DNA from 2 places in the Kitasatospora sp. NPDC001527 genome. Region 2 is predicted to be linked to the other one. Evidence: predicted binding sites of a transcription regulator. Region 2 holds the regulator's gene; the other holds the start of a gene.
What was found. Region 2 encodes HrcA, which represses chaperone genes, less so after heat shock. Its sites were predicted from a motif close to TTNGCACTCNGNNNNNCNGAGTGCNAA; they were not measured.

Region 1: a site for HrcA is predicted at 1,605-1,631, ahead of ABT238_RS21160 (FmdB family zinc ribbon protein). Genes of this name have one in related genera too.

The regions. Positions count from the first base shown of each region.
Region 1 covers NZ_JBEPAM010000023.1:8,940-12,971, forward strand. The annotation lists gene ABT238_RS21145 (hypothetical protein) at 52-288, shown strand; gene mscL (large conductance mechanosensitive channel protein MscL) at 309-728, opposite strand; gene ABT238_RS21155 (hypothetical protein) at 758-1,099, opposite strand; gene ABT238_RS21160 (FmdB family zinc ribbon protein) at 1,291-1,593, opposite strand; gene ABT238_RS21165 (MFS transporter) at 1,733-2,992, opposite strand; gene ABT238_RS21170 (potassium/proton antiporter) at 3,453-4,032, opposite strand, start outside.
Region 2 covers NZ_JBEPAM010000008.1:217,176-221,207, forward strand. The annotation lists gene dnaJ (molecular chaperone DnaJ) at 1-1,113, opposite strand, end outside; gene hrcA (heat-inducible transcriptional repressor HrcA) at 1,187-2,221, opposite strand; gene htpX (zinc metalloprotease HtpX) at 2,495-3,415, shown strand; gene pspAB (PspA-associated protein PspAB) at 3,461-4,032, shown strand, end outside.

The DNA of each region.
Region 1 (4,032 bases), on a different contig from region 2:
TGGTGGGAGCGGGCGGGAACGGCGGCGGGGGCGAGAACGGTGGAGGCGAAGGTGTCGGAAGAGAAGTCGGGCGAGGAGAGGCCGGACCGGCCGGAGGCGGCCGGGGAGACGGCGGTGGACGGAGCGGGGAAGGCGGCGAAGGCCCGGCTGGTCTTCGGGGACCCGCTGGAGCGGCAGTCCAGCGACGACACCGACGCGGGCTGGGGCGACCGCCCCGGCGCGGGGGAGTCCGGTGGGCGGGGGCTGGACTGGTACCTGAGCCAGCGCCCGCCGCACCACGGGGACTGACCGGCGGCCCCGGCCGGGCCTCAGCCGGCCCGGGTGACCAGGGCGTCGCGGATCTCGGCGAGCAGCAGCACCTCCTTGGCCTCGGCCTCCGCCTGGACCTCGGCCAGCGTCTTGCGCCGGGCGGTGAACTTGTTCATCGGCAGGATCAGGCAGAAGTAGACGACGGCCGCGGTGATCAGGAACTGGAGGACGGCGCTCAGCACGCTGCCCCAGAGGATGGGGATGCCGGACGCGACCTCGCCGGTGGGCGTCACCTCGCAGGGCCCCTTGAGGCAGGAGCGGTAGGACGCCAGGTCCTTGGCTCCGAACGCGCCGACGACCGGGTTGATCACGCCCTTGACGAAGGCGTTGACGATGTTGGTGAAGGCCGCGCCGATGACCACGGCGACGGCGAGTTCGACCACGTTTCCGCGCAGCAGGAATTCCTTGAAGCCTTTCATGCCGCGTGAACGACGAAGTCGCCCCCCGGTCACGGGTGATTTTCTCCCCCCTCCGACGGACAACCCGTTCGGCCCACCGCGGGCGGTGCGGCCCCGGTCGCGGGCGGGCCCGCCCAGGCCGGTCCGAGGGTGAGCGCGGCCGCCGCGAACAGCAGCACGGCCGGAACCGGCGCGCGGTAGCGCAGCACCTGCCGGAGCCGGCAGCGCGGGCCCGCCCGGCCGCCGATCGGCGCGAACGGCGGCACCGGCTGCCGGGGCGGGACGCTCGGCGCGGGCAGCGGCGGGATCGGCAGCGGACGGGGGGACAGGGCGGGCGAACCGGTGCGCACGGGCACCTCCAGGATCGGCTTCGGGGTTCCGGTGACCGCCACTCTGGGCCGCCCGCGCCCTGGCCGGAAGCCGCTTTCCCCCGCCTGTGGAAAACCCGGGGCTGTGGAAAAACCGCCTCACCCGGACGAGTGAGGCGAACACCCCCGGAAACGGCGAAAGGCCCGTCGCGCCCGCAGGGAAGCGGGAGCGACGGGCCGTCCGGAAAACCGGTGCCGGTGTGCCCGGCCGGGGATCAGCCGGCCGCCGGAGCGGGGCTCGCGGCGGGGGCCGGCGTGCTCGACGAGGACGAGGACGAGGAAGCCGACGTCGACGAGGAGGAGGACGAGGACGAACCCCCGCCCACCGAGCTGCTGGAGGAGGATCGGCTGTCGGTCCGGTAGAAACCGGAGCCCTTGAAGACGACGCCCACCGCGGAGAAGATCTTGCGGAGCCGTCCCTGGCAGTCGGGGCACGTGGTCAGCGGCTCGTCGGTGAACTTCTGCACCGCCTCCAGGCCGTTGCCGCACTCGGTGCACTGGTACTGGTACGTGGGCACTTGTCTTCCTCCTGGCACTCTCGCCTGATGAGTGCTAACGATGGTCAATGATGCGGCATTCCGGTGGATCAGTCCAGCGACTCGAATGTGAGATGAGTCCGGTGCCGTGCCCGGTCCCGGTCCGATCCGGCCACCGCGCTCAGCCCTCGGCCGCGCCCACCAGCCGGGCCGGCACGCCGCGCTCCGCGGGGGCCGCGGCCCCCGTGCCTCGGGCGCCGCGCGGGACCAGCAGCCCGCGCAGCGTCACCAGCGCGATCAGGCCCAGCCCGGCCCCGGCCACCGGCACCAGGAACCCGACCGAGGGCCCGTGCGCGTCGATCAGCCGCCCGGCCGCCGTCGCGCCGGTCGCCAGGCCCAGGCCGATCGCGCCGGTCAGCCAGGTGAAGGCCTCGGTCTTGGCGCCGTCCTCGACCAGCGTCTCCACCAGGGTGTAGCCGCTGATCAGGGTGGGGGCGATGGCCAGGCCGCAGACCAGCCCGGCGGCCGAGAGCGAGACCAGGTCGGGCATCGCCCACAGGGTCGAGCAGCCCAGCACCAGCAGGCCGTAGCTCATGATCATCCGCTGCTGGACGGACCGCCGCCAGGCGATCACGCCGTACAGCACACCGGCCACCATCGAGCCGCCGGCGAAGATGCCGTAGACGGTGCCGGCCGCGCCGTGCTGCCCGACCGAGTCGGCGAAGGCGTTCACCGAGACCTGCATGCCGCCGAAGACGGCGCCCACGCCGAGGAAGGCGCCGGCCAGCAGCCGGACGCCGGGCGAGGCGAGCGCGGAGGCCTGCCGGGTGCCCGGCTCGCGCACCACCCGGGCGGGCGCGGTGCGCCGCTGGGCGGCGAAGGCCAGACCGCCGGCCAGGGTCAGCGCGGCCTCGGCGACCAGCCCGGCCGAGGGGCTGACCGAGGTGGCGACGGCGGCGGCCAGGATCGGGCCGATCACGAAGGTGAACTCGTCCGTCACGGACTCGAAGGCGAAGGCGGTGCTCACCTTGGCGGCGGAGCCGGCGGAGGCGCCCTCGGCGGAGAAGGTGGCGATCCAGCGGGCCCGGACCATGGCGCCGATCTGCGGCACGCTCGCCCCGGCGGGCGCGGCGGCCAGGAACAGGCTCCAGGCGGGCGCGTGCCCGAGCGCGAGCGCGATCAGCGCGCCGACCGAGAGCGCGTGCACCACGACGGTCGGGACGAGCACCGGGGCCTGGCCGTACCGGTCGGCGAGCCGACCGGTCTGCGGGCCGACCAGCGCCTGGGCGACGGCGGCCACCGCCGCGACGGTGCTGGCGGTGCCGTACGAGCCGTGGGTGTCCTTGACGAGCAGCAGGATGCCCATGCTGAGCATCGCGTAGGGCAGTCGCGCGACGAACGCGGGAGCCAGGAACGTCCAGGCGCCGGGTGTGCGCAGCAGCGTCCCGTAGCCGACGCGGGCGGGCGCGGCGGCGGGCGCGGCGTCCTGGGCGGGTGCGGTGGTGCTGGTGTTCCGGGCGTCCTCGACGCTCTCGTCCGTTCGGCGGGCCGTCACGGACGGTCCTTCCTGCTGCCTGGTAGCGCGGCAGGGCAGGGGAGGGCCCCGACGGCGCCGAGAGTCGTCCTCTCGCGCGTCGACCGGGGTAGATACCGGGCCGGTCCGGCGGTGGGCCGGGGCCGGGCCGCGGCCGCCGGGCGGTCGCGCCAACTCTGCATCAGGCAGATGCTCGGGTTGGTGTATCGGTCATCACGTGATTTACGCGCGTAGAAGGCGCGCCTTACCGAGACTACAGGAGCGGTCCCGGCTTGTCCCGTGACGTCCTGGTGAACGCCCGGTGAGACCTCGGGCCGCCGCGCCCCCCGGCCCCTTCAACCCCGCGCCCGTTCAGTCCCGCGCCCCTTCAGTCCCCGCGCCCGTTCAGCCAGTCGGCCAGCTTGCCGCCCTTGTCGACGGCCCGCAGCCGCCGCTCGGCGGCCTCGCCGACCTCGTCCGTGGTCACCACCAGCAGCTCGTCCCCGCCGCGCAGCACCGTGGCCCTGTCCGGCACGAAGCTGCTCCCCTCGCGCACCACCAGGGTCACCGCCGCGCCGGCCGGCAGCCGCAGCTCGCCGATCTCCACGCCGGACATCTTCGAGCCCGGCGCCAGCGCGACCGACAGCAGGTGCCCGTGCAGCTTCTCCAGCGGCGCGGACTCGATGTCGAGGTCCTGGCCCATCGAGCCCTCGCCGATCCGCAGGGCCTTGGCGACCCAGGGCAGGGTCGGCCCCTGGAGCAGGGTGAAGACCACGACCAGGATGAAGACGATGTTGAAGACGTCCTGGGCCAGCGGCGCGCCGGAGACCAGCGGGATGGTGGCCAGCACGATGGGCACCGCGCCGCGCAGTCCGGCCCAGCTGAGCAGGGCCTGCTCGCGGGCCGGCAGCCGGAACGGGGTGAGCGTCAGCACCACCGAGAGCGGCCTGGCGAGGAAGACCAGCACC
Region 2 (4,032 bases):
GGAGAACAGCCCCTGCTGCCCGGGCGCGAACTGGCCGGACGGCCGTTCCTCGCCGCGCAGCACCGCCAGACGGCGCAGCAGCTCCTCCTGCTCGGCGTCGAGCTTGGTGGGCGTCTGCACCTCGACATGCACTATCAGGTCGCCCCGGCCGCCGCCGCGCAGGTGGGTGATGCCCCGGCCGTGCAGCGGGATGGACTGGCCGGACTGGGTGCCGGGCCGGATGTCGACCTCCTCCACCCCGTCCAGGGTCTGCAGCGGCACCTGGGTGCCGAGCGAGGCCGCCGTCATCGGGATGGTGACGGTGCAGTGCAGGTCGTCGCCGCGCCGCTGGAACACGCTGTGGGTGGTCTCGGCGATCTCGACGTACAGGTCGCCGGCCGGGCCGCCGCCGGGGCCGACCTCGCCCTCGCCGGCCAGCTGGATCCGGGTGCCGTTGTCGACACCGGCGGGGATCTTGACGGTCAGGGTGCGGCGGGCGCGGACCCGTCCGTCACCGGCGCACTCCGGGCACGGGGTCGGCACGACGGTGCCGAAGCCCTGGCACTGCGGGCAGGGGCGGGAGGTCATGACCTGGCCCAGGAAGGACCGGGTGACCTGGGAGACCTCGCCCTTGCCGCGGCACATGTCACACGTCTGCGCGGAGGTGCCGGGCGCGGCACCCTCGCCGCTGCAGGTGGTACAGGTGACGGCGGTGTCCACCTGGAGTTCCTTGGTGGTGCCGAACGCGGCCTCCTCCAGGGTGATCTCCAGGCGGATCATCGCGTCCTGGCCGCGCCGGGTGCGCGAGCGCGGGCCGCGCTGGCCGGAGGCGGCGCCGAAGAAGGCGTCCATGATGTCGGAGAAGCCGAAGCCGGCCGCGCCCGCGCCGAAGCCGCCCGCCCCGCCGCCGCCGTTCGGCGAGAGCGGGTCGCCGCCGAGGTCGTAGACCTGGCGCTTCTGCGGGTCGGAGAGCACCTCGTAGGCGGCGTTGATCTCCTTGAACCGCTCCTGCGTCTTCGGGTCCGGGTTGACGTCCGGGTGCAGTTCGCGCGCCAGGCGCCGGAACGCCTTCTTGATCTCGTCCTGCCCCGCATCCCGTCGGACGCCGAGTACCGCGTAGTAGTCCGTGGCCACCAAATGCTCCGCTTGTTCCGCCTGTAAGAGTGCTTGCGACTTGGGCGCCGTCAAATTTTTGACGGCGCCGTTCCTACGACTCGGCCAGGATCTGGCCCACGTACCGTGCCACCGCTCGCACCGCCCCCATTGTGCCCGGATAGTCCATCCGGGTCGGACCGATCACACCCAGTTTGGCCACGCTCTCGTCGCCCGAACCGTAGCCGACCGAGACGACCGACGTGGAATTCAGCCCCTCGTAGGCGTTCTCCCGGCCGATCCGCACCGTCATCCCGGCGTCCGCGGTCTCACCCAGGAGGCGGAGCAGGACGACCTGCTCCTCCAGCGCCTCCAGCACCGGCTGGATGGTGAGGGGGAAGTCGTGGCCGAAACGGGTCAGGTTGGCCGTGCCGGCCAGCATGATCCGTTCCTCGCTCTGCTCGGCGAGCGTCTCGAAGAGCGTCGCCAGCACCACCGTGACGGTCGGCCGGTCGGCCGCCTCGAACAGCGCGGGCAGGTCGTCGAGCAGCCCGGGGACGTCCGGGAGCCGCTGGCCGGCGGCCCGCGCGTTGACCCGGGCCCGCAGATCCGCCAGCAGCGTCTCGCCGACCGTGCCCGGGCAGTCCACCAGCCGCTGCTCGACCCGGCCGGTGTTGGTGATCAGCACCAGCATCACCTTCGCCGGGGCCAGCGCGACCAGCTCGATGTGCCGGACCGTGGAGCGGCTCAGCGAGGGGTACTGCACCACCGCGACCTGGCGGGTCAGCTGGGCCAGCAGCCGCACCGTGCGGGCGACCACGTCGTCGAGGTCCACCGCGCCGTCCAGGAAGTGCCGGATCGCCCGCCGCTCGGGCGCGCTCATCGGCTTGACCTCGGCCAGCTTGTCGACGAACAGCCGGTAGCCCTTGTCGGTGGGGATGCGCCCGGCGCTGGTGTGCGGCTGGTGGATGTAGCCCTCCTCCTCCAGCGCGGCCATGTCGTTGCGGACGGTGGCCGGGGAGACCCCGAGGTTGTGGCGGTCCACCAGGGCCTTGGAGCCGACCGGCTCCTCCGTCCCCACGTAGTCCTGGACGATCGCGCGAAGCACCGCGAGCTTGCGGTCGTCGAGCTGGCGGACCTCACCGGCCATGGGGCACGCACCTCCGTCTTCACGCGTTGTCCGTTGTGACACGCCGTTGTGGCACGTGTCCGTGTTCCGAGCTTCGGGCCGGCCCCGCAGGGCCCGGCCTTGGCACTCCGACCATCCGAGTGCCAGAACCGTACCTGCCAGTGTAAGGCCCGGGTCCGACGGCAGGAACGGCCCGGCCGGGGTGATCCTGCCCGCAGTTCGCGGCGCGCGGATGATGCCGCGGGCCCGTCCGGGTGGCAGCATCGGAAGCGGACGGCGAACGGAGGAACAGCGATGTCGACCCCGGGCCAGCACACCCGTTTCGCCCCCGACCGCGGCCTGACCGGCCGGATGGTGGGGACGATGTTCCTGATCGGACTGCTGTACGTCGGATTCACCGGGCTGCTGATCGCACTGCTGCGCGGCGCCTGGCCGATCATCGTCCTGATCTCCGGCGGCCTGTTCGTCGCCCAGTTCTGGTTCAGCGACAAGATCACCGAGCGGGCGATGGGCGCCCACCGGGTCTCCCCCGAGCAGTACCCGCAGCTGCACGGCGCCGTCGACCGGCTCTGCGCGCTCGCCGACATGCCCAAGCCCCGGGTCGCCGTCGCCGACAACGACATGCCGAACGCCTTCGCCACCGGCCGCAACCCGCAGAACGCGGTGGTCTGCGTCACCACCGGCCTGCTGCGCCGGCTGGAGCCGGAGGAACTGGAAGGCGTGCTCGCGCACGAGCTGTCGCACGTCGCCCACCGGGACGTCGCCGTCATGACGGTGGCCGGCTTCCTCGGCGTGCTGGCCGGCGCGATGACCAGGATCGCCATGTACGGCGGCTTCATGGGCGGCGGGCGCAACAGCAACGACTCCAACGCGGCGATCGCCGCGCTGGTCATTCCGCTGGTGTCGATCGCGGTCTACGCGATCAGCTTCCTGCTGACCCGGCTGCTGTCCCGCTACCGGGAGCTGGCCGCCGACCGGGCCGCCGCCCAGCTCACCGGCCGGCCCAGCGCGCTGGCCTCGGCGCTCACCAAGGTGACCGGCCAGATCGCCGCCATCCCGACCAAGGACCTGCGCCAGGCGCAGGCCTACAACGCCTTCTACTTCGCCCCCGCGCTGAGCGCCCGCGAGGCCGCCACCCAGCTGTTCTCCACCCACCCTTCGCTGGAGCAGCGGCTGGCCCAGCTGGCGAAGATCTCCGCGCGGCTCGGCCGCTGACCCGCCGACCGGCTCAGCCGCCGGCCCCGACCCGGAAGGACCGCCGTGGGAATCCTGGACGCGCTGTTCGGCCGCACCAAGCCCGTCAAGCCGGACCTCGACCAGTTGTTCGGGGTTCCCTCCGCCGCGCTGACCCTGGAGGCGGGAGCGGGACTGCGGCCCACCGGACTCGGCTCGGTCTGCTTCGCCTCGGTCGAGGGCGGGGCCTTCGACGAGGTCGAACGCCAGGTCCGGGCCCTGCTGGACGCCGACACCGAGCGCGGCGGCGTCCCCGTCGAGGCGTCCAGGGACGCGTACGGCTACTCCTGGCTGCTGGCCCGGCACACCCCCGAGGAGCTGCCGGAGCTAGTCAACGACCTGCACGCGGTCAACAGCGAGCTGGAGGCGCACGGCTTCGGGCCGCAGCTGCTCTGCTCGCTGGTCGGCTTCCGCGACGCCGACGGGCGCCGGCCGCTGGCCCTGGTCTACCTGTACAAGCGCGGCACCTTCTACCCCTTCGCGCCGCTGCCGGGCGGCGGGGAGAAGCGCGACAGCCCACTGGAGCTGGAGGTCAACGCGATGCTCGGCAACGACCTGCGGCTGGAGAAGGACCTCACCCGCTGGTTCCCGGTCTGGGG